Regions from separate parts of the Streptomyces sp. NPDC088254 genome, predicted to be linked through region 4. Evidence: riboswitches for the same ligand, from Rfam matches in the RefSeq annotation. Region 4 holds a riboswitch; each other region holds the start of a gene.
The links. A riboswitch is a leader RNA that binds a small molecule or an ion and turns the genes downstream of it on or off. The one in region 4 is predicted to bind cyclic di-AMP.
Positions count from the first base shown of each region.

Region 1 (7,030 bases), on a different contig from region 4:
TGTCGTACCCCCACACGTCCTTGCCGTTGTGGATGACGCTGTACTCGGCGGCGTTCTCCAGCAGCGACAGCTTCTGCCGGTCGGGCCCGCCGGCGGCGACCCGCAGGGTGTGCGTGCCGGCGGCGAGTTCGGTGAGCTTGGCGGACGGGTCGGCGGACGACCCGTCACCCTTCTTGCCCGCGGCACCGGAGAGCAGCCCGCTCTCCAGTCCGCCCAGGTCGGGCAGGCCGAGGTCGGTGGTGATCTTCACGGTGCCGGACAGCTGCTGGACGTCCGAGGCGGCGATCTTCTGGATGAGCTGCTGGGCGGTGATCCTCGGCAGGTCGGGGTCGCCCGAGTCGGCGAGCGCCGGGACGAGCCCGATCGTCGCCGCCGCGACGCCCACCACGGTGACCGGGACGACGTACCGCACGGCCTTGCGTCGTCCGACGGGCAGGTCGTCGGCCTCCCCGGCGTGCGTGCGGTCGTCGGATGCGAACGGTGCCATGTGTGCCTTACCTCCGTCGTCGGCGGCGGCTGGTCATCTCGGGTGCGACGGTCCCCACCACAAGCCGCCATTCTCACCCGAATCGGTGAGCGGTGGTGATTTCCGTGGTTTCCATATGACCAAACAACCCGCCTGGATACGTCAACCCGAGGGCGCAACTACGCGTACGCCTGCGGTATGACACGGGGGTTGAGCGGGTGGGGGGACCCGTAGGGGGCGCAGGGTGACCTGACGGGGTGAAGGAGATTCCCAGGGGGTCGCTCAGGGGTGAAGGCACGCGCCCTTCAGTGGCGGGGCGTCACCCCGCCCGGTGCACCACCGCGTCGCACAGCTCCAGCAGCGCCCGCTTCGCCTCGCACTCCCGCAGCGGCGCCAGCGCGGCCCGCGCCTCCTTGGCGTACCGCACGGTGTCCGCGCGGGCCTGCTCCAGCGCCGGGTGGGCCCGCAGGGCGGCCAGCGCCTCCGCGTGCCGCGCGTCGTCGCTGAGGTCGGAGTCGAGCAGTTCGCACAGCGCGATGTCCTCCGGCAGCGACAGCCGCTCCGCGCGCTCCCGCAGCCGCAGCACCGGCAGCGTGGGGATGCCCTCCCGCAGGTCCGTCCCGGGCGTCTTGCCCGACTCGCGCGAGTCCGAGGCGATGTCCAGGACGTCGTCCGCGAGCTGGAAGGCGACCCCGAGCCGCTCCCCGTACTGGGTGAGCACGTCGACGACCGTCTCGTCTGCGCCGGACATCATCGCGCCGAAGCGGCACGCCACCGCGACCAGCGAGCCGGTCTTGCCGCCCAGCACGTCGAGGTAGTGCTCGACCGGGTCCCGGCCGTCCGTCGGACCGGCCGTCTCCAGGATCTGGCCGGTGACCAGCCGTTCGAACGCCTCCGCCTGCACCCGGACCGCCTCGGGCCCGAGGTCGGCGAGGATGTGGGAGGCGCGGGCGAAGAGGAAGTCGCCGGTGAGCACCGCGACCGAGTTGCCCCACCGTGTGTTCGCGCTGGACACCCCGCGCCGCACCTCGGCCTCGTCCATCACGTCGTCGTGGTAGAGCGTGGCCAGGTGGGTCAGCTCGACCACCACGGCGGACGGCACGATGCCCGGCGCGTGCCGGTCCCCGAACTGCGCCGACAGCATCACCAGCAGCGGCCGGAACCGCTTCCCGCCCGCCTTCACCAGATGCTGCGCGGCCTCGGTGATGAAGGGGACCGCACTCTTGGTGGCCTCGAACAGGCCTTCCTCGACAGCCGCCAATCCGGCCTGGACATCGGCTTCCAGAGCCTGGTCCCGCACGCTCAGCCCAAACGGCCCGACGACGGTCACGAGGGGTCTCCTGTCTGCTGGTGTCCGCTGGCGCTCACACGGTTTGTCGATAGGTCGCCGACATCACTCAAGTCAGCGTATCCGGTCATGTTTCGATCACCGATAAGCCCCCACGCCCCCCGGCCCCACGTCGCCCGACCGGGAGAGGCCGCGTCCGGCTCGCGAAGCGCCGGTACCCCGGAAACCTCCCCTCCACCCCGTCGGCCGACGACGTCCCCCGGTGTGCCGAATCTCACGACGCTCACTAAATAAATCGGAACCTGAGCAGCAAATCAGACATTCCGCTCCGTGAATTCCATCGGATTTCGCTCACGCCCTTTTAAAAGCGACTTGGAACTTGATGTCCGTTTTAGTCGGTCTTGTCATCGCGGGTGAGTTGGCTCACTTTCCCCTCGGAGGTGCAGGAATCCGCCGACCCCCGGATCCCCCAGCGCGTCACGCGAGTTGACGCTTGCCGAATGCAAAGGATCAAGCGCCCCATAAACACCAGACCAAGGTCAATAGGGGTTTTCCGTGATTCCGACACTTGTTTCGGACATGTGCTCTCGCATACGTTCCCGGCCAGCCGGACAGACGCCTCATCCTGCCGCCGTCCGGCGACTCCCATCGACGAACCACTCGCGCACGGCAGGAGCGGGGGACCCAGGCAGAACGCCGGACCGGAGTACGTCACGCACGTACCGGGCCGGCTCGGGGTGAAGTCGTGTCGCCGTACCCCACGGCGCCGACCGGGCAGCTCCCGCCCGAACCCGACAGCTCACCCCGCAGGCGCCGGAGAGGAACGCCCCCATGTCCGCTGCCACTCAGCACCGCCGCCGCTTCACCCGCGCCATCGCAGTCGCCTGCGCCGGCGTCGCCGCTCTCGCCCTCCCCATCGCCGGAGCGAGCACCGCCTCGGCCGCCACCACCGCCGTCCCCGAGACCACGCTCGCCGGCTACCCCAACAACCTGGACGGGTGGATCCGCCAGTCGCTCGCCATCATGGCCGAGAAGAAGATCCCGGGCACCTATCACGGCATCTACCGCAACATCATCCGCGAGTCCTCGGGCAACCCGAACGCCATCAACCTGTGGGACTCCAACGCGGCCAAGGGCACCCCGTCCAAGGGGCTGCTCCAGGTCATCGACCCGACCTTCGCCGCGTACCACGTCGCCGGCACCGCGTACGACCCCTACGACCCGGTCGCCAACATCACCGCCGCCTGCAACTACGCGGCGGCCCGGTACGGCTCCATCGACAACGTCTTCGGCGCGTACTAGACGTACCCCTAGGGCCCGGAGACCCGCAGTACCCGGAGCTCCGTGGACACGTAGGGCCCGTAGCCCCGTAGGGCCCGTGCGCCTAGGGGAAGAGTCGTTCGAGGACGACGGCCACGCCGTCGTCCTCGTTCGACGCCGTCACCTCGTCGGCCACCGCCTTGAGCTCGGGATGGGCGTTGGCCATCGCCACGCCACACGCCGCCCAGTCGAACATGGGGATGTCGTTGGGCATGTCGCCGAAGGCGAGCGTGTCCTGAGGCCGCAGACCGAGGTGCTCGGCGGCCAGGGCGAGTCCCGTCGCCTTGGTGACGCCGGACGGCTGGAGTTCCACCGTGCCCGGCCCCGACATGGTGACGGTGGCGAGCGAACCGACCACCGAGCGGGCCGTCGCCGCCAACTCGTCGTCCGACAGGGTGGGATGGCGCAGCAGCACCTTGCTGATCGGCTCGCACCACAGGTCCTCCCGCGAGCCGACCCGCAGGGCCGGCAGGGTCGGGTGCGGCATCCGGTAGCCCGGCTCGATGAGGGTCAGCCCGTCGACGCCGTTCTGGTCGACGGCCGCGTACACCTGACCGACCTCGGCCTCGATCTTGCCCAGGGCCACCTCGGCCAGCTCCCGGTCCAGGGTGACCGACCACAGCAGGCGGTCCGCCGCGATGTCGTACACCTGCGCGCCCTGTCCGCACACCGCGAGCCCCCTGCTCCGCAGGATCCGCAGCAGCGGCCGCACCCGTGGCGCCGGACGGCCGGTCACCACGAGGTGACGGGCGCCGGCGGCCGCGACCCGTGCGAGCGCGTCGAGCGACCGGTCGGAGAACGTGTCGTCGTCGCGGAGCAGCGTTCCGTCCAGGTCGGTGGCGATGAGGGCGTACGCGGAGCGCGCGGCATATGCGTGAGGTGCGGCCATGACCAGAGAATACGGATCCCGGACACCCTCAACTCACCGCCGATGCAACCGCTCCCACAGGGAGGGAAAGGGCGGTTCTGCACCGGTTGGCAACAACATGGTCCGCTACCTACCGCTCGTACCGTCTGGAGCGGTACCGTCCACAGTGTCCGGGGGACTTGATCGGGGGGTCAGGTTGAACAGTGGACGTATTCGTGTGCTGGATCCGGAGGATCTCGGCGAGGGGGAACGGGAGCGGTGGCGCGTGCTGCGCGCGGCGTCGGCCGCTCCACGGAACCCCTTCATGGAACCCGAGTTCGCCGACGCCGTGGGGCGCGTGCGCCCGCGCACGCGCGTGGCGGTGGTGTACGAGGGGCGCGAACCGGTCGGCTTCCTGCCCCACGAGCGGGGCCCGCTGGGACGGGGGCAGGCCCTCGCGTACGGCGTCTGCGACGCGCAGGGGGCCGTACTGAGCCCGGGGCTCCGGCTCGACGCGGCCGAACTGATGTGCGCCTGCTCCCTGTCGAGCTTCGCCTTCGACAACCTGGAGGCGGAGCAGAACCTGTTCACGCGGTACGCGGCAGCCGAGTACGCCTCCTACGTCATCGACGTGGAGAAGGGGTACGAGACCTACGAGTCCGTCCTGCGCGCACAGTCGCCCAAGTTCCTGAGGACGACACTCGCCAAGGAGCGCAGGCTCGGCCGGCACGCCGGACCGCTGCGGTTCGTGTTCGACGAACGGGATCCCGCCGCGCTGCGCACGCTCATGGCGTGGAAGTCCGCCCAGTACCGGCGCACCGGACGCCGGGACCGGTTCGCCCGGCAGTGGATCACCCGGCTCGTGCACCGGCTCGCGACCGAGACGCGCGCCCCCGACTGCTCCGGCGCGCTGTCCGTCCTCTACGCCGGCGGGCGGCCCGTCGCCGCCCACTTCGGGCTGCGGTCGACGGCCGTCCTGGCCTGCTGGTTCCCCGCCTACGACCCGGCGTTCGCCAAGTACTCGCCGGGTCTGGTGCTGCATCTGCGGATGGCGGAGGCGGCCGCCGCCGAGGGCATCGGCCTGCTGGATCTGGGGCGCGGCGCGGCCGAGTACAAGGACTCGCTGAGAACGGGTGAGCTGCCCGTGTACGAGGGTGCCTGGACGCGGCCGTGGGCGGGCGCCGCACTGCACTGGCTCAGCCGGGAGCCGTCCCGCCGCGCCCACCACTTCGTCCGCAGCCGGCCGAGGCTGGCCGCGGCGGTGAACCGGGCGCTGAGGAGCGCGGGCCGGATCCGGGGGAGGTGAGGGCGGTTGGCGGGGAGGAGCCGGCGGTTCGGGAGAGGGGAGCACATCGTGTCGCGTGCGCCACGGGTACAGCGGGAGATCCGAAGGTTCCTGGACATCGATCCGGTTCAGGTCGCCGAACTGGATCTGCCCGACGGGGTCGCCTACGCGGGTGGGGACGCTGGTGCAGACAGGGACGTCGGTGTCGGTCGGGGCGTCGGTGCCGCTCCGGACGCCGGTGCCGCTCCGGACGCCGGTGCCGCTGGGGACGCCGGTGGGCAGGTGACGTTGAGGCCCGGGCCCGGCAGTCCGCCCGTCACGTACGGCGAGGTCTACCTCCTGGTGAGGAGGGGCGGCCGGCCGGTCGGCACCCTGCTCGGACGGGTCCCGGAGGGCGCCGACCCCAGGACCGTCCTCGCCGCGCAGGCCCGGGAGCGGGTGGGCCCACGGCCGGCGCCGACCGCGCCTCCGGCACCGTCCACCACCGTCTCCACGCCTCCCGTGCCGTTCACCACCGTAGTGGTCGCCACCCGCGAGCGCGCCGACCGGCTGGCGCACGCGCTCGACTCGCTGCTCGCCCAGGACCATCCCGACTTCGAGATCGTCGTCGTCGACAACGCGCCGACCACGGACACCACCCGGGAGCTGATCGAACGCAAGTACGGCGAGCGGGTCCGCCACGTCGTCGAGCCGGTGCCCGGTCTCGCCGTCGCGCACAACAGGGGTGTCCGGGCCGCGCACGGCGAGGTCGTCGCCTTCACCGACGACGACGTCGTCGCCGACCCGCGCTGGCTCACCGAACTCACCGCGCCCTTCGCCGCCGACCCCGCCCTCGGCTGCGTCACCGGCCTGATCCTGCCCGCCCGGCTGCGCACCCCGGCCCAGGTGCTGCTGGAGAGTCACGGCGGCTTCGCGAAGGGCTTCACGGCACGGACGTACGACCCGTACGACCCGCCCTCGGACGAGCCGCTGTTCCCCTTCACCGCGGGCCGGTTCGGCTCCGGCGCGAACATGGCGTTCCGGGCGGACGTGCTGCGCGCGGTCGGCGGCTTCGACCCGGCGACCGGCGCCGGCACCCCGGCCCGAGGGGGCGACGACCTGTACGGGTTCGTCCGCGTCCTCGCCCAGGGCCACCGGCTGCACTACACGCCGCTGGCCCTGGTCTGGCACCACCACCGGGAGACCTGGCGCGACCTGGAGGACCAGGCGTACGGCTACGGCGCCGGCCTCACCGCCTACCTGACCGCCCTACTCGTCAACCGCCCCTCTCTCCTCCCGGCGTTCCTCGCCCGGCTGCCCCGGGGGCTCGCCCACGCCCAGACGCTGACGGCCGGCCGGGAGGCGGGGGCCGAGACGGAGGCGCGCGCGGGTGCGGGCGGTGGCGCTCTCGTGGGTGCGAGCGCCGGCGTGGAAGCCGGTGTGCGAAGTGCGCCCGGGGGATACGATGAGCGGACGCACGCCTGGCCTCGGCGGCTGTCGCGGCTGCAGCGCAGAGGGATGCTGTGCGGCCCCGTGGGCTATCTCCGCGCCCGGCGAGCACTCGGCGGCCCCCTTCGGCGATCTGCGGACGGGCCGTTCACGCCGGCGGGAGGTGCGCGATGACCGCCGTACCGGTGCTGCTGTATCACGCCGTGACGGACGACCCGCCGGACTGGATCGCCGAGTTCGCGGTCGGTCCGAAGGAGTTCGGCCGGCATCTCGACGCCGTCGTCGACAGCGGCCGTACACCCGTCACCATCAGCGCGCTCGCCGACCACCTCGCGGGGCGGGTGCCGTTGCCGGCCCGGCCGGTACTGCTCACCTTCGACGACGGCTTCGCCGACC
Region 1 is NZ_JBIURQ010000010.1:311,025-318,054, forward strand. Features, by position in the region: gene ACIOC0_RS28520 (outer membrane lipoprotein carrier protein LolA) at 1-487, opposite strand, end outside; gene ACIOC0_RS28525 (polyprenyl synthetase family protein) at 786-1,796, opposite strand; cyclic di-AMP (ydaO/yuaA leader) riboswitch at 2,394-2,580, shown strand; gene ACIOC0_RS28530 (transglycosylase SLT domain-containing protein) at 2,586-3,056, shown strand; gene ACIOC0_RS28535 (HAD family hydrolase) at 3,139-3,963, opposite strand; gene ACIOC0_RS28540 (GNAT family N-acetyltransferase) at 4,154-5,227, shown strand; gene ACIOC0_RS28545 (glycosyltransferase) at 5,276-6,808, shown strand; gene ACIOC0_RS28550 (polysaccharide deacetylase family protein) at 6,805-7,030, shown strand, end outside.
Region 1: another riboswitch for cyclic di-AMP. It lies ahead of ACIOC0_RS28530 (transglycosylase SLT domain-containing protein); the one in region 4 lies ahead of ACIOC0_RS13325 (transglycosylase family protein).

Region 2 (7,030 bases), on a different contig from region 4:
GTCATCGGGGAGCGGGAGGTCGACCGGTTCGTCGCCGCGTTCACCGAGGTGATGGACGACGCGCACAACGGGGGCGGGCTGATGTGGGACTTCGGCAAGACCCTCGTCAAGCAGGCGGTCACCGAGCGATGAGACTTTGCCTATGAGGCAAGAAGTTTGCCCCGGGGGCAAACTTCGGGCTCAATGGAGGCATGACACCCTCCGACGCCGAACCCGACGAGGGCGAGGGCGACGTCCTGCCGGCCGTCGCGCCCCGGCTGCGCTCCCTGCGCCGCCTGGCCGGTCTCACCCTGGAGGCCGCAGCCCGCGCCGCCGGGCTCTCGCCCGCCCATCTCTCCCGCCTGGAGACCGGGCGGCGGCAGCCCTCGCTGCCGATGCTGCTCGCACTCGCCCGTGTCTACGGTACGACGGTTTCCGACCTGCTGGGCGAGACGGCCGCCGACCGGGACGCCGTGGTGCGCGCCGACGACATGGAACCGACCCGCGCGGGCGGCTGGACGTACTGGCAGGCCGGCGCGTCCGGGCGGGGCATGCAGGCCCTGCGCGTCCACGTCCCCCACGGCTCCCAGGGCGACATCGTGCGCGTCCACCCCGGGGAGGAGTGGCTGCACGTCCTGCGCGGCCGGCTGGTGCTCCGGCTCGGTGACGCCACCCACCGTCTCGGGCCCGGTGACAGCGCCCACTTCGACTCGCTGACCCCGCACCGCATCGCGGCCGGCGACCCCGACGGGGTCGACCTGCTCTTCGTCCACACCCTGCTGCAGAGCCCGACGGCCGCCCTGTGCCTCGGCCCCACCCCTGGAGAGACGTCATGAGTGACATCGAGGAAAGGTTCCCGCGCGGACTCTGGGTCCGTCTGATCATCTACATCGCTGTGGGGCACGTCCTCGCCGCGTTCATCTGGCTGCTGTTCGAGGTCGGGGCGAAGTAGCGGGGCCGACCGGAGGGGCGGCGCGAGGGCCCCTCAGTCGAGGAGCCGCTCCCGGAGCCGCTCCCGGGTCTGCTCCGTGAGCCCGAGCCCCTGCTCCAGGTAGGGGTCGACGCCGCCCCAGGTCGTCTCGATGGTCTCCAGCGCCGCCGAGAGGTACTCCGCGCGGGCGTCGAACAGGGGGCCGAGCAGCTCCATGACCTCGGGGGAGTAGGCGTCCGCGGAGGTGCCGCTGCGGCGCACCTTGTAGCGGCGGTGCTTGGCGTTGGACTCCAGGTAGTCGGTGAGGATCGCGTCGCGCTCCACGCCCACCGCGAGCAGCGTCACCGCGACGGACAGTCCGGCGCGGTCCTTGCCCGCCGCGCAGTGCATCAGCACGGGCACGCTGTCCTCGGCCAGCGCGTGCAGCACCCGGGAGTGCTCGGCCGTGCGCTGCGTGATGATCGAGCGGTAGGAGGCGATCATCCGGCCGGCGGCCTTGCCGTCGCCGAGGATCTGGCGCAGCTGTTCGATGTCGCCGTCGCGGACCATCTTCCAGAACTCCGCGCCGTCCGCCGGGTCGGACAGCGGCAGGTTCACGTTGCGCACACCCGGCAGCTCGACGTCCGGGCCCTCCAGCCTGAGGTCCGCCGCGTTGCGGAAGTCGAAGATGGTGTGCAGGCCGAGGGTGGCCAGGAACGCGGCGTCCTCGCCGGTCGCGTGCGCGAGGTGGCCGCTGCGGAACAGCACGCCGTGCCGCACCTTGCGGCCGTCGCCGGTCGGCAGACCGCCCACGTCGCGGAAGTTGCGCACACCGGCCAGCTCGGGCTCGGTCGACGGGATCTGCTGCGTCACGGGGGCTCCCTCCCGGTCGGTCCCCGCCGGCGCGGCTCGGTGCCCGACGGAACTTCCTTGACGATACGACATCGATTCACACCCCCGGCAGCCGTCCACCACCCACCACCACAGCCGAAGCCCACCGCTTCCCACGGCCCGTACCCGCACCCTCCAGGGCCCGAACAGCCCCGCACGAGGCTCGGCTCACGCGCCGCCAGCCGGTGCATGTGAACTCGGCGCACCCGCCGGGCGGCCCGACGCCGCTCACGCAGGGCCTGCCCACCCCCGTACGAGGCACGCGCACCCCCACAGGTGAGATCCATGTGAGCCCGGCTCACCCCCCGGCCGCCCCGGGCACGGAGGCCGGGCGTCACGCCGGGTCCTTCCTGCCCCCGCGCGACACCCGCCCGCGCGGGTCCTGCCAGCTACATGTGAGCCCGGCTCGCGCGCCGCGGGGCCAGGCCATGAGGCCGCTCACGAGCGCGCCTGCCCGCCTCCTGCGAGGCGGGTCTCAGGGGCGCGGGGAACTGCGCGACGAGCCACAACGCACCCCGCACCCGGCGACGAATCCGCGCCCTCCACGGAGTGCTGCCGCTGCTGTCCCGGCGTCCGCCGAGCTCCGTACAAGGCCCAGCAGACCCGACGTCCCCTAGGTCCGCCCGCGGTCCGCTCACCCGGCGTCCGCCGAGCCCCGTACCAGCCCTGGCTCACCCTCCCCGGATACGCCCGAGGCCCCCCGGCCTCTGCCGAGCCCCGTACAAGCCCCGGCTCACCCGACGTCCCCCCCGGTCCGCCTGAGGCCCGCTCACCCGCCGTCGCCCCCGTTCCGCGCGAAGCGCACCCCCCTGACGTTTGCTCAGTGAACGTCGACGTCGGATGATGTCGGCGATTGATCGCACCTGTTCGAATCAGTGGGGGTTTGATGCCCGAGTCCGACGCCGACGGCCGTACCTGGCTCCTCTCCGGGCCTGCCAGCAGCTACGCCGTCCATGTCACCGAGACCGACGAGCTCGTGCACCTGCACTGGGGCCCCCGGATCGAGCTGGCCGACGCGCAGGCGCTCGCCGTGCGCCCGCTGCCGGACTACTGGGCCTTCGAGTCCCCCCTCGACGGCCGCGAGGAGTACCCCGTGGAGGGCGGGGCCCGCTTCGTGCGGCCCGCCCTGTCGGTGCGCACCCCCGGACGGCGCGGCACCGAGTGGTCCTTCGTCGGCCATGAGACGGACGGCGGCGAGGAGGGCGACGAGCTGCGGCTGCGCTTCCGCGACGGCCGACTGGCCGTCACCCTGCACTACCGGATGCGCGGCGACGTCGTGGAGCGCTGGACGACCCTTCGCCACGAGGGCGGGCAGGGCGACGAGCCACTGGAGCTGCTGCGCGCCGACTCCGCCGTCTGGACGATCCCCGACCGCGACGGCTGGCGGCTGTCCCAGCTGCACGGCCGCTGGGCCGCGGAGTCCCGCCTCACCCGCGCGCCCCTCACCTACGGCGAGAAGGTCATCGGCAGCCGTCGCGGCCACACCAGCCACCAGCACCTGCCCTGGGTCGCCCTGGACGCCGACGCCACCGAGGAGCGCGGCGAGGTCTACGGCTGCGCCCTGGGCTGGTCCGGGTCCTGGCGGATCTCCGTCGCCCAACTGCCCGACGCCCGCGTGCAGATCACCGGCGGCGCCGGCCACGACGACTCGGGCCTGACGCTGCTCGCGCCAGGCGAGGACTTCACCACGCCCGTCTTCGCCGGCTTGTGGACCGACGAGGGTTTCGGGGGCGCCAGCCGCGCCTGGCACGCCTACCAGCGCGCCCACGTGATCCCCGACGCCGAGCGCGACCGGCCGGTGCTGTTCAACTCCTGGGAGGCCACCTACTTCGACATCTCCGAGGAGCAGCAGGCCACCCTCGCCCGCCGCGCCGCGGCCGTCGGCGTCGAGCTGTTCGTGGTCGACGACGGCTGGTTCGGCGCGCGCACCGGCGACCACGCGGGGCTCGGTGACTGGACGCCCAACCCCGACCGCTTCCCCAAGGGCCTGAAGCCGCTCGCCGAGTACGTGCACGCGCTCGGCATGCAGTTCGGCATCTGGGTCGAGCCCGAGATGGTCAACCCGGACAGCGACCTGTACCGGGCGCACCCCGACTGGGTGCAGTTCCAGCCGGGACGCAGGCGCACGGAACTGCGCAACCAACTGGTCCTCAACCTCGCCCGCGAGGACGTCCGGGAGTACCTCTGGCAGCGGCTCGACACCCTGCTGTCCAGTGCCCCGATCGACTACGTCAAGTGGGACTTCAACCGCTGCTTCACCGATGCCGGCTGGCCGGACGACCCGTATCCGCAGCGGCTCTGGGTGGACCATGTGCGCGGCCTGTACGCTCTGTTGGACCGGTTGCGGGAGGCGCACCCCGGTGTCGCCTTCGAGTCCTGCTCGGGCGGTGGCGGGCGGATCGACCTCGGGATCATGAGCCGTACCGACCAGGTGTGGACCTCCGACAACACCGACCCGCTGGACCGACTCGCCATCCAGCACGGTTTCAGTCAGATCCACCCCGCGCGGGTGATGGCCGCCTGGGTCACCGACAGTCCCAACACCCAGCTCAACGGCCGCGTCAGCTCGCTGCGGTTCCGGTTCGTCAGCGCGATGGCGGGAGTGCTCGGCGTCGGCGGCGACCTGTCCGAGTGGACCGAGGAGGAACTCGCCGAGGCCCGGCGCTGGGTGGATCTCTACAAGGAGATCCGGCCCCTCGTCCAGCACGGCGACCTCCATCGGCTGCGCGCCCCCGAGGGCGGCCTGAGCGCGGTGCAGTACGTGCGCGGGGGCGAGAGCGTCGTCCTCGCCTGGCTCCAGTCGCAGCGCTACGGCGAGCCGGCGCCGGCGGTACGGTTGCGCAGCCTCGACCCGAAGGCGTCGTACGAATGCCTCGAAACGGGCGAAGTGCACCGGGGGGCGGTGCTGTTGCATCACGGGTTGCGCACGGGACTGCGCGGTGACCTCGATGCGACGGTTGTCCGTCTGTGCCGTATCTGAGCGCTCTGCCCGAATTGATGCCCTTCATTCAACTCGGTCTGGAATAAGGGCCGCTGAGCGGTGCGGCGTGAGCAGCGTCATATTCGTGACCGTGCGTCATTAGCCATGTTCACGTAATTCGTGGAGTTTTCATGAGTGTTTCCCGCAGAATGCGTCACCTGGTGCACGGAGTGTGACGGGAGCACGGCGCAGCGGATCACGACGCGGACGTCACCGGGGCACGTGTCGCTTGTCGTCGCGTGTCCGGGTCGCTTAGGTTTCACGCCAATCCGGACGGACGCCGAATCCTGCCGCCGACCGGAACCCGCAGACACTCACCCGTCCACGGCAGGAGCGGGGGACCCACAGGCAAGACCGCCTGTTCCGGTCTCCGGAACAGGCTTGGGGTAAAGCCGCGCTCCGGCGCGGCCGGGCATCTCCAGCCCGCACCCGACAGCTCACCTCGCAGGCGCCGGAGAGGAACCCGCCATGCCCGCGAAGGGTAAGCACCGCCGTCCCAAGGCTCCGCGCTTCAGCCGTTCCATCGCCGCCGCCGGCACCGGCGGCGCGGCTCTCGCCCTCCCGCTCATCGGCGCCGCCGGCGCCCACGCGGCTCCCGCCCAGTCGGCGGCCCAGTCCGTCTCCTCCGTCTCGGACAAGCCCGTGCAGACCGTCCCGGTCGCGCAGCGCTCCGCCGCGGCCGAGGCCCCGGCCGCGGCGAACACCACGACCTACACGGTCCGGTCCGGCGACTACCTCTCCAGGATCGCGGACGAGCAGCACGTGCGCGGCGGCTGGCAGAAGCTGTACGCCGACAACCGCGAGGCCGTCGGCGAGGACCCCTCGCTCATCCACCCCGGCCTGAAGCTGTCGATCGGCAAGCGGGCGGCGGCCGGTTCCGCGGGCGCCGCCGGTTCCGGTGACACGGCGTCGAAGGGCTCGCGCTCCGCGCACTCCTCCAAGTCGTCCGCCCCCAAGTCCTCCCACTCTTCGAAGTCCTCGCACTCCTCGAAGTCCTCGCACTCTTCGAGGTCCGCCACGAAGACGTCGGCCGGGCAGACCACCCGCGGCGGCGGCAACGTCTCCGGCTTCAGCCTCCCCGTGTCCAACGCATCCGTCGGCACCCCGTACCGGATGTCCGGCAGCATGTGGTCCAGCGGCTACCACACCGGCGTCGACTTCGTCGTCCCGACCGGCACCTCGCTCAAGGCCGTCGGCGCGGGTACGGTCGTCTCCGCGGGCTGGGGCGGCGCGTACGGCAACCAGGTCGTCATCCGGCTCGCCGACGGCTACTACGCCCAGTACGCCCACCTCTCCGCGCTCTCCGTCTCGGCCGGCCAGAGCGTCTTCCCCGGCCAGCAGGTCGGCCTCTCCGGCTCGACCGGCAACGTGACCGGACCGCACCTGCACTTCGAGATCCGCACCACGCCGGACTACGGCTCCGACGTCGACCCGGTCGCCTACCTCCGCGCGCGCGGCGTCTCCGTCGGCTGACGGGCCCCCGTGGCCGCCACGAGTCCGTGATCGTCGTGTTGCGGTCTCGTGGCGGGGCTCCCGGGGTGTCGACAGCGGTGGCGGGGCGAGGGCACGGCGAGCTCCGCCTCTCGCCCGGCAAGCGCTTTCCGTGCCGTCCGCCGTACTCCGCGCGTCACGAAGGAGCCGTTCCCCAAGACGGCCTCCAACTCCAACACCACGACCCGGATGCGCCGTTACGTCGGCCGGCCGGGGGAGCGGCCGCTGCTGCACGACTGCACCGAGCCGCTGCTCGTCGCGGGCGAGCCGAACCACGTCCGCATCGTGTCCGACGGCTCCACCGTCCGGTGGCGGAACAACGGACCGCTCGTGTTCGACCACACCGACCCCGAGCCCTGCATCAGCGGGCACTTCGCGTTCCGCACCACGTGGAGCCGCTTCCGCATCAACGACTTCCGCGTGTGGTCCCTTATTCCTTGATTGGCAAATTCTTTAAGGGTGTCCTTTCTCACCGCCAGTCAACCCTTGCCTACGGTCGCGTAGGTCACATTCGACGGTGAATCATGCACTGCTGTGGCAGACGATTCGAAGAGTGACAGCAGATCAGTGATCGGGTCGTACGTGGCGGTGGGGGACAGCTTCACCGAGGGCGTCGGCGACCCCGGGCCCGACGGGGCGTTCGTCGGCTGGGCCGACCGGTTCGCGGTACTGCTCGCGGACCGGCGGCCGGAGGGCGACTTCCGGTACGCGAACCTCGCGGTGCGCGGCAAGCTGCTCGACCAGATCATGGCCGACCAGTTGCCGAGGGCCGTCGAACT
Region 2 is NZ_JBIURQ010000016.1:203,028-210,057, forward strand. Features, by position in the region: gene ACIOC0_RS37585 (aspartate aminotransferase family protein) at 1-132, shown strand, start outside; gene ACIOC0_RS37590 (helix-turn-helix domain-containing protein) at 192-815, shown strand; gene ACIOC0_RS37595 (DUF6126 family protein) at 812-931, shown strand; gene ACIOC0_RS37600 (tyrosine-protein phosphatase) at 965-1,762, opposite strand; gene ACIOC0_RS37605 (alpha-galactosidase) at 2,667-4,760, shown strand; cyclic di-AMP (ydaO/yuaA leader) riboswitch at 5,066-5,224, shown strand; gene ACIOC0_RS37610 (peptidoglycan DD-metalloendopeptidase family protein) at 5,229-6,233, shown strand; partial or broken gene ACIOC0_RS37615 (DUF6250 domain-containing protein) at 6,417-6,692, shown strand; gene ACIOC0_RS37620 (SGNH/GDSL hydrolase family protein) at 6,819-7,030, shown strand, end outside.
Region 2: another riboswitch for cyclic di-AMP. It lies ahead of ACIOC0_RS37610 (peptidoglycan DD-metalloendopeptidase family protein); the one in region 4 lies ahead of ACIOC0_RS13325 (transglycosylase family protein).

Region 3 (7,030 bases), on a different contig from region 4:
CGCGTCGCCCCACCCGGGCGGCGCGGCTTCGCCGTCTCGGCCCCGTACCGGTCACTCGCCGGCCAGCCACAATTTCGGCAATTTCGGCGAGGGGGGGAATCCCGTTCCTCCGAGAGGTGCAGAAAAGGCCGGCGGGCGGGTTCGCGGACGCACGGAAAGCGCGACCGGTCAATTCCGGGCGCGCGCCATGAAAAGGCAGCGGAAATATGGCCCGCCGAATATCCCCTCTTTGTATACGGCTCCCGTGTTAATGCCGGCGGCCTGACATGTTGACGGCGTGTTGCGAAGTCCTCACACGCTCCGCCCCGTCCCCGCCGGTGAAGCGCAGCCGGTGCACGGCGGAGGCGCGCTCGGTGTGCAGCGCCGTGATCGCCCGCGCGCGCTCTCCGTCGCCGCGCGCCACCGCGTCCACGATCGCGCCGTGCTCCGCCCAGGACTCCACCGGGTCGGCCGGCGTCTCCACCGCGTACATCCAGACGATCTTGTGACGCAGCCCGGTCAGCGTGGAGGACAGGGCGTGGCTGCCGCAGGCCTGGGCGAGCGTCTCGTGGAACCAGCCGCCCAGGGAGCGCAGGTCCTCGCTGCCTCCCCGCCTGGCGCGCTCCTGGCCCAGCCGGACCAGGCCGCGCAGCACCTTCAGATGCGCCTCGGTGCGCCGCTGGGCGGCCCGGGACGCGCCGAGCGGCTCCAGCAGCAGTCGCATCTCGAGCAGGTCGGCGGCCTCCTGCTCGGTCGGTTCCGCCACGCACGCGCCCGCATGCCGTCGGGTGACGACGAAGCCCTCCGCCTCCAGCGTGCGCAGCGCCTCGCGGACGGGGACGCGCGAGACTCCGTAGCGGCGGGCGAGCAGTTCCTCGGTGAGGCGGCTGCCGCGCTCGTAGACACCCGCGACGATGTCGTCCCGGATGGCCGTGCACACCGAGTGCGCCGGAATACGCATGACCGACCTCCGCCTTTGTCCCCGCGAAACGTCGACGAGTGACGTCCGTTCCGTGACTCTATTGCAATGTGCGGGAATTTCCGATGGCGGGCCGGAATCCATGGATATTTTTTGGACAGCGGAGGCGATGAAGCGGGGAAAACGGCAAAAGCCCGGCCCCCGGAGGACGCTGTCGGTGCGTGCGTCCCCCGGGGGCCGGGGCTGTGGGTTCGGTGCGCCGTGCGGCGTCAGACGTTCAGGCCGTGCTTGCGGAGATAGGCGACGGGGTCGATGTCCGAGCCGTACTCCGGGCTGGTGCGGGCCTCGAAGTGCAGGTGCGGGCCGGTGACGTTGCCGGTGGCGCCCGACAGGCCGATCTGCCGGCCCGGGGTGACCTGCTCGCCCACCGAGACGCTGATGGACGACAGGTGGCCGTACTGGGTGTACGTGCCGTCGCTCATCCGGATCACGACCTGGTTGCCGTAGGCGCCGCCCCAGCCGGCCTCGACAACGGTGCCGAGCCCGACGGCGTGCACGGTGGTGCCGCTGGAGGCGTGGAAGTCGATGCCGGTGTGGCTGCCGGAGGACCACAGGGAGCCGCCGGACTTGTAGCTCGTGGAGACGTACGAGCCGCTGATCGGCGGGACGAAGGTGTTCAGGCGCTTGCGCTCGGCGGCGCGGGCGGCACGCGCCCTGGCCGCGCGCTCCTCCCTGACCTTCATGGCTGCCATGACGGCGGCCTTCTTCACCTCGGCGGCCTCCTGGGCCGCCTGCTGCTGGGCGGCGGCCTGGTCGTCGACCTGCTGGGCGACGGAGTCGCCGACGTTGACGACCGGGACGAGGCCGGTCTGCTCGACGGAGGGCGTGGGCTCGGCGGCGACGGCGGAGCCGGAGGCGACGGTGGCGATGACGCCCGTGGTGGTCAGTGCGGCGATGCTCGCCGCGCGCGCGGAGGTGCGCCGCATCCGACCGGGACGACGGTGCTTCCCGGTGGCGCAGGTGAACGCCATGAAGTTGAGCGGTCCTTTCCTTCCCTCTCGCCTACCGGGTTAGCTGACGGGTTCGGAGCAGGAAGGTCTCCTACGGACCCCCTCGCGACTCGCGCGGGCGTCCGATTCACCCCAGGGACTTCACAGTTGGGTCCCCGGCTCCCCTGGCTCGCGCCGTACGGGGACTCGGCGATGACTGTCCGGTGCCGCGGGTGCGGCGCAGTGCCCGACGGACAGCCCGGACGAACCTAGACGGGGCCGCTGTCAATTCCCAAACAGAAGCCGCCTTTTGTAGCGCATCCCACAGGGCAGACGGGCAGTCACTCCCGCAATTCGGACATCATCCGGACAACAGGGAGTCCCGGTGACACATACGTCACCGGGACTCCAAGCGCGCGTGCGGGTGGGTCAGTCGGCCGTGACGACCTTCACCTCGCCGATGCCGAGAGCCTCGACCGGCGCCTTGATCTGCGCCGCGTCACCGACGAGCACGGTCACCAGACGGTCCACCGGGAAGGCGCTCACGGCGGCCGCGGTGGCCTCCACGGTGCCGGTGGCGGCGAGCTGCTGATAGAGCGTCGCCTGGAAGTCGTCCGGCAGGTGCTGCTCGACCTGGTCGGCGAGCGTGGCGGCGACGGCCGCGGCGGTCTCGTACTTCAGCGGCGCCACGCCGACGAGGTTCTGCACGGCGACGTCGCGCTCGGCGTCGGTCAGCCCGCCCTCGGCCAGGGTGCGCAGCACCTTCCACAGGTCGTCCAGCGCGGGGCCGGTGTTCGGGGTGTCGACCGAGCCACTGATCGCGAGCATGGCGGCGCCCGAGCCGTCCGGAGCGGACCGCAGGACCTGCCCGAAGGCGCGCACGCCGTAGGTGTAGCCCTTCTCCTCGCGCAGGACGCGGTCCAGACGGGAGGTGAGGGTGCCGCCGAGGCAGTACGTGCCGAGCACCTGCGCGGGCCACACGCGTGCGTGCCGGTCGGGTCCGATACGGCCGATCAGCAGCTGCGTCTGGACGGCGCCGGGGCGGTCCACGATGACGACCCGGCCGTTGTCGTCGGCGGTGACCGGCGGCACCGGGCGCGGCTGCGCGGCGGAACCCGTCCACGTGCCCAGGGTGTCGCCGAGGAGCGCCGCCAGGTCGACGTCGGTGAGGTCGCCGACGATCACGGCGGTGGCCGTGGAGGGGCGGACGTGCTTCTCGTAGAAGGCGCGCACGGCCGCGGAGTCGATGTTCTCGACCGTCTCCGCGGTGCCCTGACGGGGGCGCGACATGCGCGCGTCGGCCGGGAACAGCTCCTTGGAGAGCTCCTTGGCCGCACGCCGGGAGGGGTTGGCCAGCTCGTGCGGGATCTCGTCCAGGCGGTTGCGGACGAGGCGCTCGACCTCGCTGTCGGCGAACGCGGGCGCCCTGAGGGCATCGGCGACCAGGCCGAGGGCCTTGGCCAGCCGGGAGGCGGGCACCTCCAGGCTCACGCGGACGCCGGGGTGGTCGGCGTGGGCGTCGAGGGTGGCGCCGCAGCGCTCCAGCTCGGCGGCGAACTCCTCGGCGGAGTGCTTGTCGGTGCCCTCGGAGAAGGCGCGCGCCATGATCGTGGCGACGCCGTCCAGGCCGGCCGGCTCGGCGTCCAGGGGCGCGTCGAGGAGGACTTCGACGGCGACGACCTGCTGGCCGGGGCGATGGCAGTGCAGGACGGTCAGCCCGTTGTCGAGGTTTCCGCGCTCGGGCGCCGGGAACGCCCACGGCTTGGCGTCGCCCGCCTGCGGCTGGGGGTGGAAGTCCATCGTGGCGAGCTCGGTCACTTGGTCGCCTCCTCGTCGTGGTCGTCGGCGGTGGTCGCGGCGCCGTCGGCGCTCTCCGTGCCCTCGGTGGGCTCCGTGGGCTCGGTGGGCTCCGTGGGCTCGGTGGGCTCCGTGGGCTCCGTGGGCTCGTACACCAGCACCGCGCGGTTGTCGGGGCGCAGCCGGGCCTTCGCGACCTCGCGAACCTCCTGCGCCGTCACGTCCAGCACGCGCTGGACGGCGGTCAGGGCGAGCTGCGGGTCGCCGAACAGCACCGCGAACCGGCACAGTTCGTCGGCGCGGCCGGCGACCGTGCCCAGGCGGTCCAGCCACTCGCGCTCCAACTGCGCCTGAGCGCGCTCCATCTCCTCGTCCGTGGGGCCCTCCTCGGCGAACCGGGCGAGCTCCTCGTCGATGGCGGTCTCGATGACGGGCACCTCGACGTCGCCGGAGGTCTTCACGTCCAGCCAGCCCAGGGAGGGCGCTCCCGCGAGCCGCAGCAGGCCGAAGCTGGCCGCCACCGCCGTGCGGTCGCGGCGCACCAGACGGTTGTAGAGGCGGGATGACTCGCCGCCGCCGAGGACGGTGAGCGCCAGGTCGGCGGCGTCGCACTCGCGCGTGCCGTCCTGCGGCAGACGGTAGGCGGCCATCAGGGCGCGCGCCGGGACCTCCTCCTCGACGACCTCGCGCAGTTGCTCGCCGATGACGTCCGGCAGGGAGCCGTCCCGGGGCGCGGGCTTGCCGTCATGGCCGGGGATGGACCCGAAGTACTTCTCGATCCAGGCGAGGGTCTGCTCGGGGTCGATGTCGCCGACGACCGACAGGACGGCGTTGTTCGGCGCGTAGTACGTGCGGAAGAACGCGCGCGCGTCCTCCAGGGTCGCCGCGTCCAGATCGGCCATGGAGCCGATCGGCGTGTGGTGGTAGGGGTGGCCCTCCGGGTAGGCGAGGGCCGTGAGCTTCTCGAAGGCGGTGCCGTAGGGCACGTTGTCGTAGCGCTGACGGCGCTCGTTCTTGACGACGTCGCGCTGGTTCTCCATCGACTCGTCGTCCAGGGCGGTCAGCAGGGAGCCCATGCGGTCGGCCTCCAGCCAGAGGGCGAGCTCCAGCTGGTGCGCGGGCATGGTCTCGAAGTAGTTGGTGCGCTCGAAGCTCGTGGTGCCGTTGAGGGAGCCGCCCGCGCCCTGGACCAGCTCGAAGTGCCCGTTGCCCTTGACCTGGGCGGAGCCCTGGAACATCAGGTGCTCGAAGAGGTGGGCGAGTCCGGTGCGTCCCTTGACCTCGTGGCGCGATCCGACGTCGTACCAGAGGCACACCGCCGCGACGGGGGTCAGGTGGTCCTCTGAGAGCACCACGCGCAGGCCGTTGGCCAGGCGGTGCTCGGTCGCTGTCAGGCCCCCGGAGCCTGCCTGGGCTGTGGCCGTGTGACCCATGGGCATGTATGTCCCTTCCGATCGCGGACGCGGTCGTCGAAACCGCGGTTTTCCTGCCGGTCCTGCCACTGTATGCAAGCGCGTGGAGCGTCGGCGAAGTTCCCGGACGACGTACGCCGAGAGCGAGATCGCGTAGCCTGCGGGCAGCCGTGGAGAAGGGGCCTCCCTCACAGGGCACCGGGCCGACGCCCGGGCCCCGGCCCGCACTGTCAGTGCCACGGTCCACAATGGTCCGCGTCAGATCCCGTCACACGCCTCAGCACGCGAGCGCCCCGCAGGCGAGCGACCAGAACACAGGAGGAGCCGGCAGCGATGGCCCGCCGCAGCACGAAGACCCCGCCTCCCGACGACTCGTACGAGGAGAAGATCCTCGACATCGACGTCGTCGACGAGATGCAGGGCTCCTTCCTCGAGTACGCGTACTCGGTCATCTATTCGCGCGCCCTGCCGGACGCCCGCGACGGCCTCAAGCCCGTGCACCGCCGCATCGTCTACCAGATGAACGAGATGGGCCTGCGCCCCGACCGCGGCTATGTGAAGTGCGCCCGTGTCGTCGGCGAGGTCATGGGCAAGCTGCACCCGCACGGTGACGCGTCGATCTACGACGCGCTGGTGCGCATGGCCCAGCCCTTCTCCATGCGCGTGCCGCTGGTCGACGGCCACGGCAACTTCGGTTCGCTGGGCAACGACGACCCGCCGGCCGCCATGCGGTACACCGAGTGCCGTCAGGCAGCGGCGACGAGCCTGATGACCGAGTCGATCGACGAGGACACGGTCGACTTCACGCCCAACTACGACGGCCAGGAGCAGGAGCCGGTGGCCCTGCCGGCCGCCTTCCCCAACCTCCTGGTCAACGGCGCCTCCGGCATCGCGGTCGGCATGGCCACCAACATGCCGCCGCACAACCTGGCCGAGGTGATCGCGGCCGCCCGCCATCTGATCCGGCACCCGAACGCCGATCTGGACGCCCTGATGCGGCACGTCCCGGGTCCCGACCTGCCCACCGGCGGCCGCATCGTCGGCCTGTCCGGCATCCGCGACGCCTACGAGACGGGCCGCGGCTCCTTCAAGATCCGTGCGACGGTGTCGGTGGAGACGGTGACGGCCCGCCGCAAGGGCCTGGTGGTGACGGAACTGCCGTTCGCCGTCGGCCCCGAGAAGGTCATCGCCAAGATCAAGGACCTGGTCGGCTCGAAGAAGATCCAGGGCATCGCCGACGTCAAGGACCTCACCGACCGCGAGCACGGACTGCGCCTGGTCATCGAGATCAAGAACGGCTTCGTGCCGGAGGCGGTCCTGGAGCAGCTCTACAAGCTGACGCCGATGGAGGAGTCCTTCGGCATCAACAACGTGGCGCTGGTGGACGGCCAGCCGCTCACGCTGGGCTTGAAGGAGCTTCTGGAGGTCTACCTCGACCACCGCTTCGAGGTCGTGCGGCGGCGCAGCGAGTTCCGTCGCGGCAAGCGGCGCGACCGCCTCCACCTGGTGGAGGGCCTGCTCACGGCGCTCGTCGACATCGACGAGGTCATCCGGCTGATCCGCTCCAGCGAGAACAGCGCCGAGGCCAAGCAACGCCTGATCGAGCGCTTCTCCCTGTCCGAGGTGCAGACGCAGTACATCCTGGACACGCCGCTGCGCCGGCTCACCAGGTACGACCGCATCGAGCTGGAGGCGGAGAAGGAGAAGCTCAACGAGGAGATCGCCGAGCTGACCCGGATCCTGGAGTCGGACGCGGAGCTGCGCAAGCTGGTCTCGGCGGAACTGGCGGCGGTGACGAAGAAGTTCGGTACCGAGCGCCGTACGGTGCTGCTGGAGTCGTCGGGCACGCCGGCGGCCGTCGTGCCGCTCCAGGTGGCCGACGCCCCGTGCCGGGTGCTGCTCTCCTCGACGGGCCTGCTGGCCCGTACGGCGAA
Region 3 is NZ_JBIURQ010000007.1:105,253-112,282, reverse strand. Features, by position in the region: gene ACIOC0_RS21155 (GntR family transcriptional regulator) at 248-940, opposite strand; gene ACIOC0_RS21150 (M23 family metallopeptidase) at 1,168-1,929, opposite strand; cyclic di-AMP (ydaO/yuaA leader) riboswitch at 1,943-2,110, opposite strand; gene ACIOC0_RS21145 (M16 family metallopeptidase) at 2,317-3,705, opposite strand; gene ACIOC0_RS21140 (M16 family metallopeptidase) at 3,702-5,123, opposite strand; gene ACIOC0_RS21135 (DNA topoisomerase (ATP-hydrolyzing) subunit A) at 5,430-7,030, shown strand, end outside.
Region 3: another riboswitch for cyclic di-AMP. It lies ahead of ACIOC0_RS21150 (M23 family metallopeptidase); the one in region 4 lies ahead of ACIOC0_RS13325 (transglycosylase family protein).

Region 4 (7,030 bases):
TACCCACCGCCTACTACGAGGATCCTGGGACGCTCCGTGGTGCTCATGCCATCGAGTATCCACCCGCCTCAGGGGGGTAGCTCGTGCGCCCCTTCACAAGCTCGCTCAGGGTGTGTGCTATCCTCCGCGGCCCACGTGATCCAGATCATGACGGCGAAGGGGAACCAGCAGGCACCCCGCACCGTTGTCAATGCCGCGTGAGCTGCCTCTCCGGTGATGAACGGCCTGCGTGAGCCCTCCGGAACACCTCTCCTCCAGCCCTTCGCAAAACGTCCCCCCGCGCGCCTTTTGAACATGTTCACAGGTCCGTTGGGCCCCCGGAAGGGCCAACCGGGGTCGATCCGCGCTCCCACCGGACCCATTTCCTTGTGAAGAACTTCACGAAGTTTTTCGGGGCGGCTTCCCGGGGTGCGGAAAAGGGGCCCCGAAGAGCCCCCCTGACCCGCTCAAACGTTGTCCGCACTGCTCAGCAGAGTGCCACGACGCGACGCCGAGACCCCCTCGCGAGCACCGGTTCAGCTCAGGCCTTCGACCACGCGATGCCGTCGAGGATGTCGTGCTCGCTCACCACGACCTCCTCCGCTCCGATCCGGTCCATGATCGAGATCAGTACCAGGGCGCCAGCGGCGATGACGTCCACCCGGCCCGGGTGCATCGACGGGACGGCCGCGCGCTCGGCGTGGGTGGAGCGCAGCAGCCACTCGGCGATCTCGCGGACCCGCTCACGCGGGACACGGGAGTGGTGGATGGCCGCCGAGTCGTACTCCGGCAGCTCCTGCGCGATCGCCGACACCGTGGTCACCGAGCCCGCCAGACCCACCAGCGTGCGCGCCTCGCGCAGCGGAACCGTCTCCTCGGCGAGGTCGAGCGCGGCCTCGATGTCGGCGCGTATCGCCGCGATCTGCTCCGCAGTGGGCGGGTCGCTGACCGCGCCGTCCACCACGAGGTGCCGCTCGGTCATCCGCACACAGCCGACGTCCACGGAACGCGCCGCCCGCACCCGGTCGTCGCCGACCACGAACTCCGTCGAGCCGCCGCCGATGTCCACCACCAGGTACGGCCTGGCCAGGTCGTCAAGGCCCGTCAGTTCCCGCGTGGCCCCGGTGAAGGAGAACTCCGCCTCCTGGTCGCCGGAGATGACCTCCGGCTCCACGCCGAGGATGTCCAGCACCCCGCGCACGAACTCGTCCCGGTTCTCGGCGTCACGGGAGGCGGAGGTGGCGACGAAGCGCAGCCGCTCGGCGCCGTGCTCCTTTATCACCGCCGCGTACTCCCGGCACGCGGCGAAGGTCCGCTCCAGCGCCTCGGGCGCCAGCCGGCCGGTGCGGTCGACGCCCTGCCCGAGGCGGACGATCGTCATACGCCGGTCCAGCTCGACGAGTTCACCGGTCGCGGGGTCCACGTCGGCGACGAGCAGCCGGATCGAGTTCGTACCGCAGTCGACGGCGGCGACGCGGGTCACTGGGTCTCTCCCTCGCCGGACGGCGGCTCCGGCAGCGTCACGCAGGCGCCCTTGGCCCACCACTGGGGCAGCATCGCCAGCGCCTCGTCCCCGAGCGGGTTCACGCCGGGGCCCGCGGCCAGCGAGTGCGCCACGAGGACGTGCAGGCACTTCACCCGGTCCGGCATGCCGCCCGCGCTCGGGAAGCCCTTCAGCTCCTCGATCTCGTCGCGCCGCCGGACGTAGTCCTCGTGCGCGGCCCGGTAGGCGGCGGCGAGCTCCGGGTCCGTCCCCAGCCGCTCCGTCATCTCCTTCATCACGCCGTTCGCCTCCAGCGTGCCGATCGCGGAGTTCGCCTTGGGGCACGTCAGGTAGTACAGCGTCGGGAAGGGCGTGCCGTCGGGCAGACGGGGGGCCGTCTCGACGACGTCCGGCTGCCCGCAGGGGCAGCGGTGGGCGATGGCGCGCAGACCGCGCGGCGGGCGTCCGAGCTGCTGCCGGAAGGCCTCGACGTCCGCGTCGGTGGGCTCGGTGCGCTCGGTGGTCGGCGGGGGCGTTTCCATGACTGTCTTTCTATCGGTCATTCACTGGTCGGCGGCGTCGGACTTGTCGACCCCGTCCCAGACGTTCGAGTACCAGGGGCGGTCGGCGGCGCCGAGGTCGGTACGGGACTTCCTGGCGGCGCCCGGGTCGATGACGACGAAGCCCGTCTCCCCCGGCATCACGTAGTGCAGCCGCTCCCGGATCCGCTGCTCGGCATAGGCGTCGTCCTGCCACCGCGCCTTGAGGTCGCGCAGTTCCTCCACCCGCTGCCGGGCCTGCTCCCGCTCGCGCTGGAGGTCGGCGATCTCGGCGCGCTGGGAGACGTACTGGCGCATCGGGTAGGCGAGGGCCACCACGAGCGAGCACAGGACGAGCGCGAGCAGGGCGGCGCGGCCGGTGAGGCGGGAGCGGCGGGCCTGCCGTTTGGTCTGCGAGCGGTAGACGCGGGCCGCCGTCTGCTCGCCGAGCAGCCTGATCCTGGTCGTGGTGGAGAACCGGTCCCGGTCCCTCACGGACATGTCCCCGCCTCCCGTCTCGTCCCGCGTCGCACGCGTTCCGTCCCGCGTCACACACGCGTACGTCCCCGCACACGGTACGGGACCGGGTACGGGGACGTACGTACGACGCTGCCTGAGGGCGTCAGGCCGTGGCCGCGTCTCAGTTCGTGAAGCGGAACCGGGGGAAGGCGCTGCGGCCGGCGTACACCGCGGCGTCGTCGAGAATCTCCTCGATGCGCAGCAGCTGGTTGTACTTGGCGACGCGGTCCGAGCGGGCCGGGGCGCCGGTCTTGATCTGACCGCAGTTCACGGCGACGGCGAGGTCGGCGATGGTGACGTCCTCGGTCTCGCCGGAGCGGTGGGACATCATGCACTTGAAGCCGTTGCGCTGGGCGAGCTCGACGGCGTCGAGAGTCTCGGTCAGCGAGCCGATCTGGTTCACCTTGACCAGCAGTGCGTTGGCGGCGCCCTCCTCGATGCCGCGGGCGAGGCGCTCGGGGTTGGTGACGAACAGGTCGTCGCCGACGAGCTGGACCTTGTCGCCGAGGCGCTCGGTGATGGTCTTCCAGCCGTCCCAGTCGTCCTCGAACAGCGGGTCCTCGATGGAGACCAGCGGGTACGCCTCGACGAGCTCGGCGTAGTAGTCGGTCATCTCGGCGGCGGAGCGCTCCTTGCCCTCGAAGACGTAGACGCCGTCCTTGTAGAACTCGGAGGCGGCGACGTCGAGCGCCAGGGCGATCTGCTCGCCGGGGGTGTAGCCGGCCTCCTTGACGGCCTCGAGGATCAGGTCGAGGGCGGCACGGTTGGAGTCCAGGTTCGGGGCGAAGCCGCCCTCGTCGCCGAGACCGGTGCTCAGGCCCTTGCGCTTCAGCACCTTCTTGAGGGTGTGGTAGACCTCGGCCCCCCAGCGCAGGGCCTCGGAGAAGGACTCCGCGCCGATCGGGGCGATCATGAACTCCTGGATGTCCACGTTGGTGTCGGCGTGCGAGCCGCCGTTCAGGATGTTCATCATCGGCACCGGCAGCAGGTGCGCGTTGGGGCCGCCCAGGTAGCGGAACAGCGGCAGGTCGCTGGCCTCGGAGGCGGCGTGGGCGACGGCGAGGGAGACGCCGAGGATGGCGTTGGCGCCGAGGGAGCCCTTGTTGTCGGTGGCGTCCAGGTCGAACATGGCCTGGTCGATCAGGCGCTGCTCGGTGGCGTCGTAGCCGACGAGCTCGGGGCCGATCTGCTCGATGACAGCGAGGACGGCCTTCTCGACACCCTTGCCGAGGTAGCGGTCGGGGTCACCGTCGCGGAGTTCGACGGCCTCGAAGGCGCCGGTGGAAGCGCCGGAGGGGACGGCGGCACGACCCGTGCTGCCGTCGTCGAGGCCGACCTCGACCTCGACCGTGGGGTTGCCTCGGGAGTCCAGGATTTCCCGGGCTACGACGACGTCGATGGACGGCACGAGCATCTCCTTCATGGGATGTGACGCTGGTTCGACTAGAGCCTAACCGCCCCGGGGCCGTCGGCAGCCGACCGACCGTCCCGTGGACAGACAGACGGTACACATTGTTCCCGGTCGGAACAAAGAGGGGTGGCGAGGAGAGCGGGCGAACGCCCGGCCGCGGAAGAACGAACCCCGCCCCGGTGCGTACGGGGGAGAACGCACCGGGGCGGGGAGCCCGTGGGGACGGGGGCGGCCCTCACGAGGCCCCGAGCGTGCGGGCCTCGCTCGTGAGGACGCTGTGGCTTCGGCCGGAGCCGGGCGTCACTTCAGGTGAAGCTGCTGACCCGGGTAGATGAGGTTGGCGTCCTCGACGATGTCCTTGTTCAGCTCGAAGAGCTTGGCCCAGCCGCCGGCGACCTTCTGCTCGGTGGCGATGGAGCTCAGGGTGTCGCCCTCGACGACCTTGTACTCGCCGTCGCCCTTCTTGACCTTCTCGCCGGTCGGCGTGGTGACCGTCTTCTGGCTCTTGACGGCCGGACGCTCGGTCGAGCGGGAGGCGCTCTGCTTCTCGGTGGACCGGCTGCCCGAGTCCGAGGAGCCGGAACCGCTGCCGGAGGAGCCGGAACCGGAGCCGCTGTCGGAGGAGCCGCCGGTGTACGCGGCGCCGGACAGGCCCTTGCCGCAGACCGGCCAGGCGCCCTTGCCCTGGCTCGACAGGACCTTCTCGGCGACCTGGATCTGCTGCGACTTGCTCGCCTTGTCGGCGGTGGAGGCGTACTGCGTGCCGCCGTACGCGGACCAGGTGGAGGCGGAGAACTGCAGCCCGCCGTAGTACCCGTTGCCGGTGTTGATGGACCAGTTGCCGCCCGACTCGCACTGGGCGACGGCGTCCCACTCGGAGGAGGTGGCGGCGGAGGCGTTGCCCGCGGCCATCAGCGGGGCGGCGATGGCGACGCCGGTGACACCGGCCAGCGCGGCGGCACGGGTGGCCTTGGCCGGACGACGGTGCTTGCCCTTGGCGGAAAACAGCATGGTGGATCCCCTCACCGACGCCTACGAGGTGAGCTGTCGGGTTCGGGCCGGTTGGGTTGCCCGGCCACTCCTCCGTCGGAGGCGTGGCTTCACCCCTAGCCGGATCCAGCTGAACCGCTGGGCCCGGCGCTTACCTTGGGTCCCCCGCTCCTGCCCGCGGCGCATGACGCGACGACTGTTCCCGGGCGGCCGTCGGCAGGATTCGGCGTAGCGGCAGCCGGGGCTCGGGTTGCCGAGCGGTCACGACCGTAGGCACGGAACCGACGGAATATCAAAGACGGGAGGGGCCCATGAGACTCATCCCACACTTTCACCGAACCGGACATTCAGGAACGAAATGGGACGTGAACTCCCCCCGTTTCGGGGGCTTTTCAGCCCTCTTGATCCTTTCCCTCGCCCGGTCAGCCGACCACGGTGACCAGGGTCTGACCCGGTGCGATGTCGGCCGGGTCGGCACCGATGGCGTCCCGGTTGGCGTCGTAGAGGGCACGCCATCCGCCGTCGACACCCAGGGAGTCGGCGATGGAGGCGAGAGAGTCGCCGTCGCGGACGGTGTAGGTGTCCGCGACGCCGAGGGCGTTGGCGGCGTGGCGGCCGGAGGAGGGGGCGGCGTTGCCGGCGCTCTCGTCCGCGGTGGGGCCGCGGTGGCGTCCGGAGCCGAGGGCGTCGGCGTCGAGCGTCTCCGCGCCGACGGAGCCCGCGGTGAGGGAGCCGGTGTCGACGAGGCTCCACGAACCGGCGTCCTGACCGGACTTGTCCGACTCGTCCAGTTTCGGGGACTCGGTGGGCGAGCTGTCGCCTGCCTGCGCCTCATCGGAGCCTGCCGCGCCGTCCGACTTCGCCGAGCCGTCACCCGCAGGGGATGACGATTCGGATGAACCGGATGAAGGGGAGGAAGGAGACGAAGGTGACGCGGAGGGCGAAGACTGCGAATCGCCCGCATCCTTCTCCGATCCGACGGAGCCGCCGCCGGACTCCTGGGAGGAGCCCGAGGAACCGGCGCCTCTGGAGAGGTCGGCCAGGCCGGAGGTGATCGAGGAGTCGGACGAGTCGTCCGCGAGGCCGGTGTCCACGTCACCCGTGGCCGCGTCGGCGGTGAGCCCGGAGGTCAGGCCGCAGGTGCCCCACGCGCCCACGCCCTCGCCGGCGAGGACCTTCTGGGCGACGGCGATCTGCTGGTTGCGACTGGCAAGGTCGGGACGCGAGGCGTAGTCGCTCCCGCCGTACTTGTCCCAGTCCTCCTGACTGAGCGACAGACCGCCGTACTCGCCGCCGCCCTGGTTCGCGCTCCAGGAGCCGCCGCTCTCGCACTCCGCCACCCGGTCCCACACGGTGCCGTCGGCCGCGCTCGCCGCCGAGGCGCCGAGCAGGGGGATGGCGATGGCGGAGCCGGTCACACCGGCCGCGACGATGAGGGCCGGGGCCTGGCGGGGGCGACGGTGACGACCGTTCCCGGTGAGCATGCGAACGCCTTTCTCGAGACAGCAGTGCCCTCGCGACGAGCGGAAGAGGGTCGCCGCGTTGACGAGTGAACGTATCGGCAGACGATCGCTTGTCACAAGTTAATGCCGCGTAGATCACGTGAAGATCACAGAGTTGAGAATCGGTCACCTTCGTTTCGCAATCCGGTCACACGGCATCAGGTTTGGGAGCCGGCGCGAGGTGTTGACCGGGTCACCGTTCGACCGGGGTGAACTCCACGGGGAGGGTGCGCAGTCCGCGCATGATGAGGCCGCCGCGCCACCTCAACTCCTCGGCTTCCACGGCGAGTCGGAGGTCGGGCAGACGGGTGAGGAGGGTCGCCAGCGCGGTCTGGCCCTCCAGCCTGGCGAGGGGCGCGCCGAGGCAGTAGTGGATGCCGTGGCCGTAGCCGAGGTGCTGGTTGTCACGGCGGCTCAGGTCGAGGGTGTCGGGTTCGGTGAAGCGTTCCGGATCGCGGTCGGCCGCGGCAAGAACGACGAGGACGGGATCGCCGGCGGCGATGTCCTGGCCGCCGATGCTGAGCGGGCGGGTGGCGAACCGCCAGGTGGCGAGCTCCACCGGGCCGTCGTAGCGCAGGAGTTCCTCCACGCCGGTCTCCAGCAGGGC
Region 4 is NZ_JBIURQ010000004.1:79,504-86,533, forward strand. Features, by position in the region: gene ACIOC0_RS13300 (NAD(P)/FAD-dependent oxidoreductase) at 1-47, opposite strand, end outside; gene ACIOC0_RS13305 (exopolyphosphatase) at 521-1,462, opposite strand; gene ACIOC0_RS13310 (DUF501 domain-containing protein) at 1,459-2,004, opposite strand; gene ACIOC0_RS13315 (septum formation initiator family protein) at 2,026-2,502, opposite strand; gene eno (phosphopyruvate hydratase) at 2,642-3,928, opposite strand; gene ACIOC0_RS13325 (transglycosylase family protein) at 4,232-4,942, opposite strand; cyclic di-AMP (ydaO/yuaA leader) riboswitch at 4,946-5,114, opposite strand; gene ACIOC0_RS13330 (transglycosylase family protein) at 5,344-6,405, opposite strand; gene ACIOC0_RS13335 (cytochrome P450) at 6,617-7,030, opposite strand, start outside.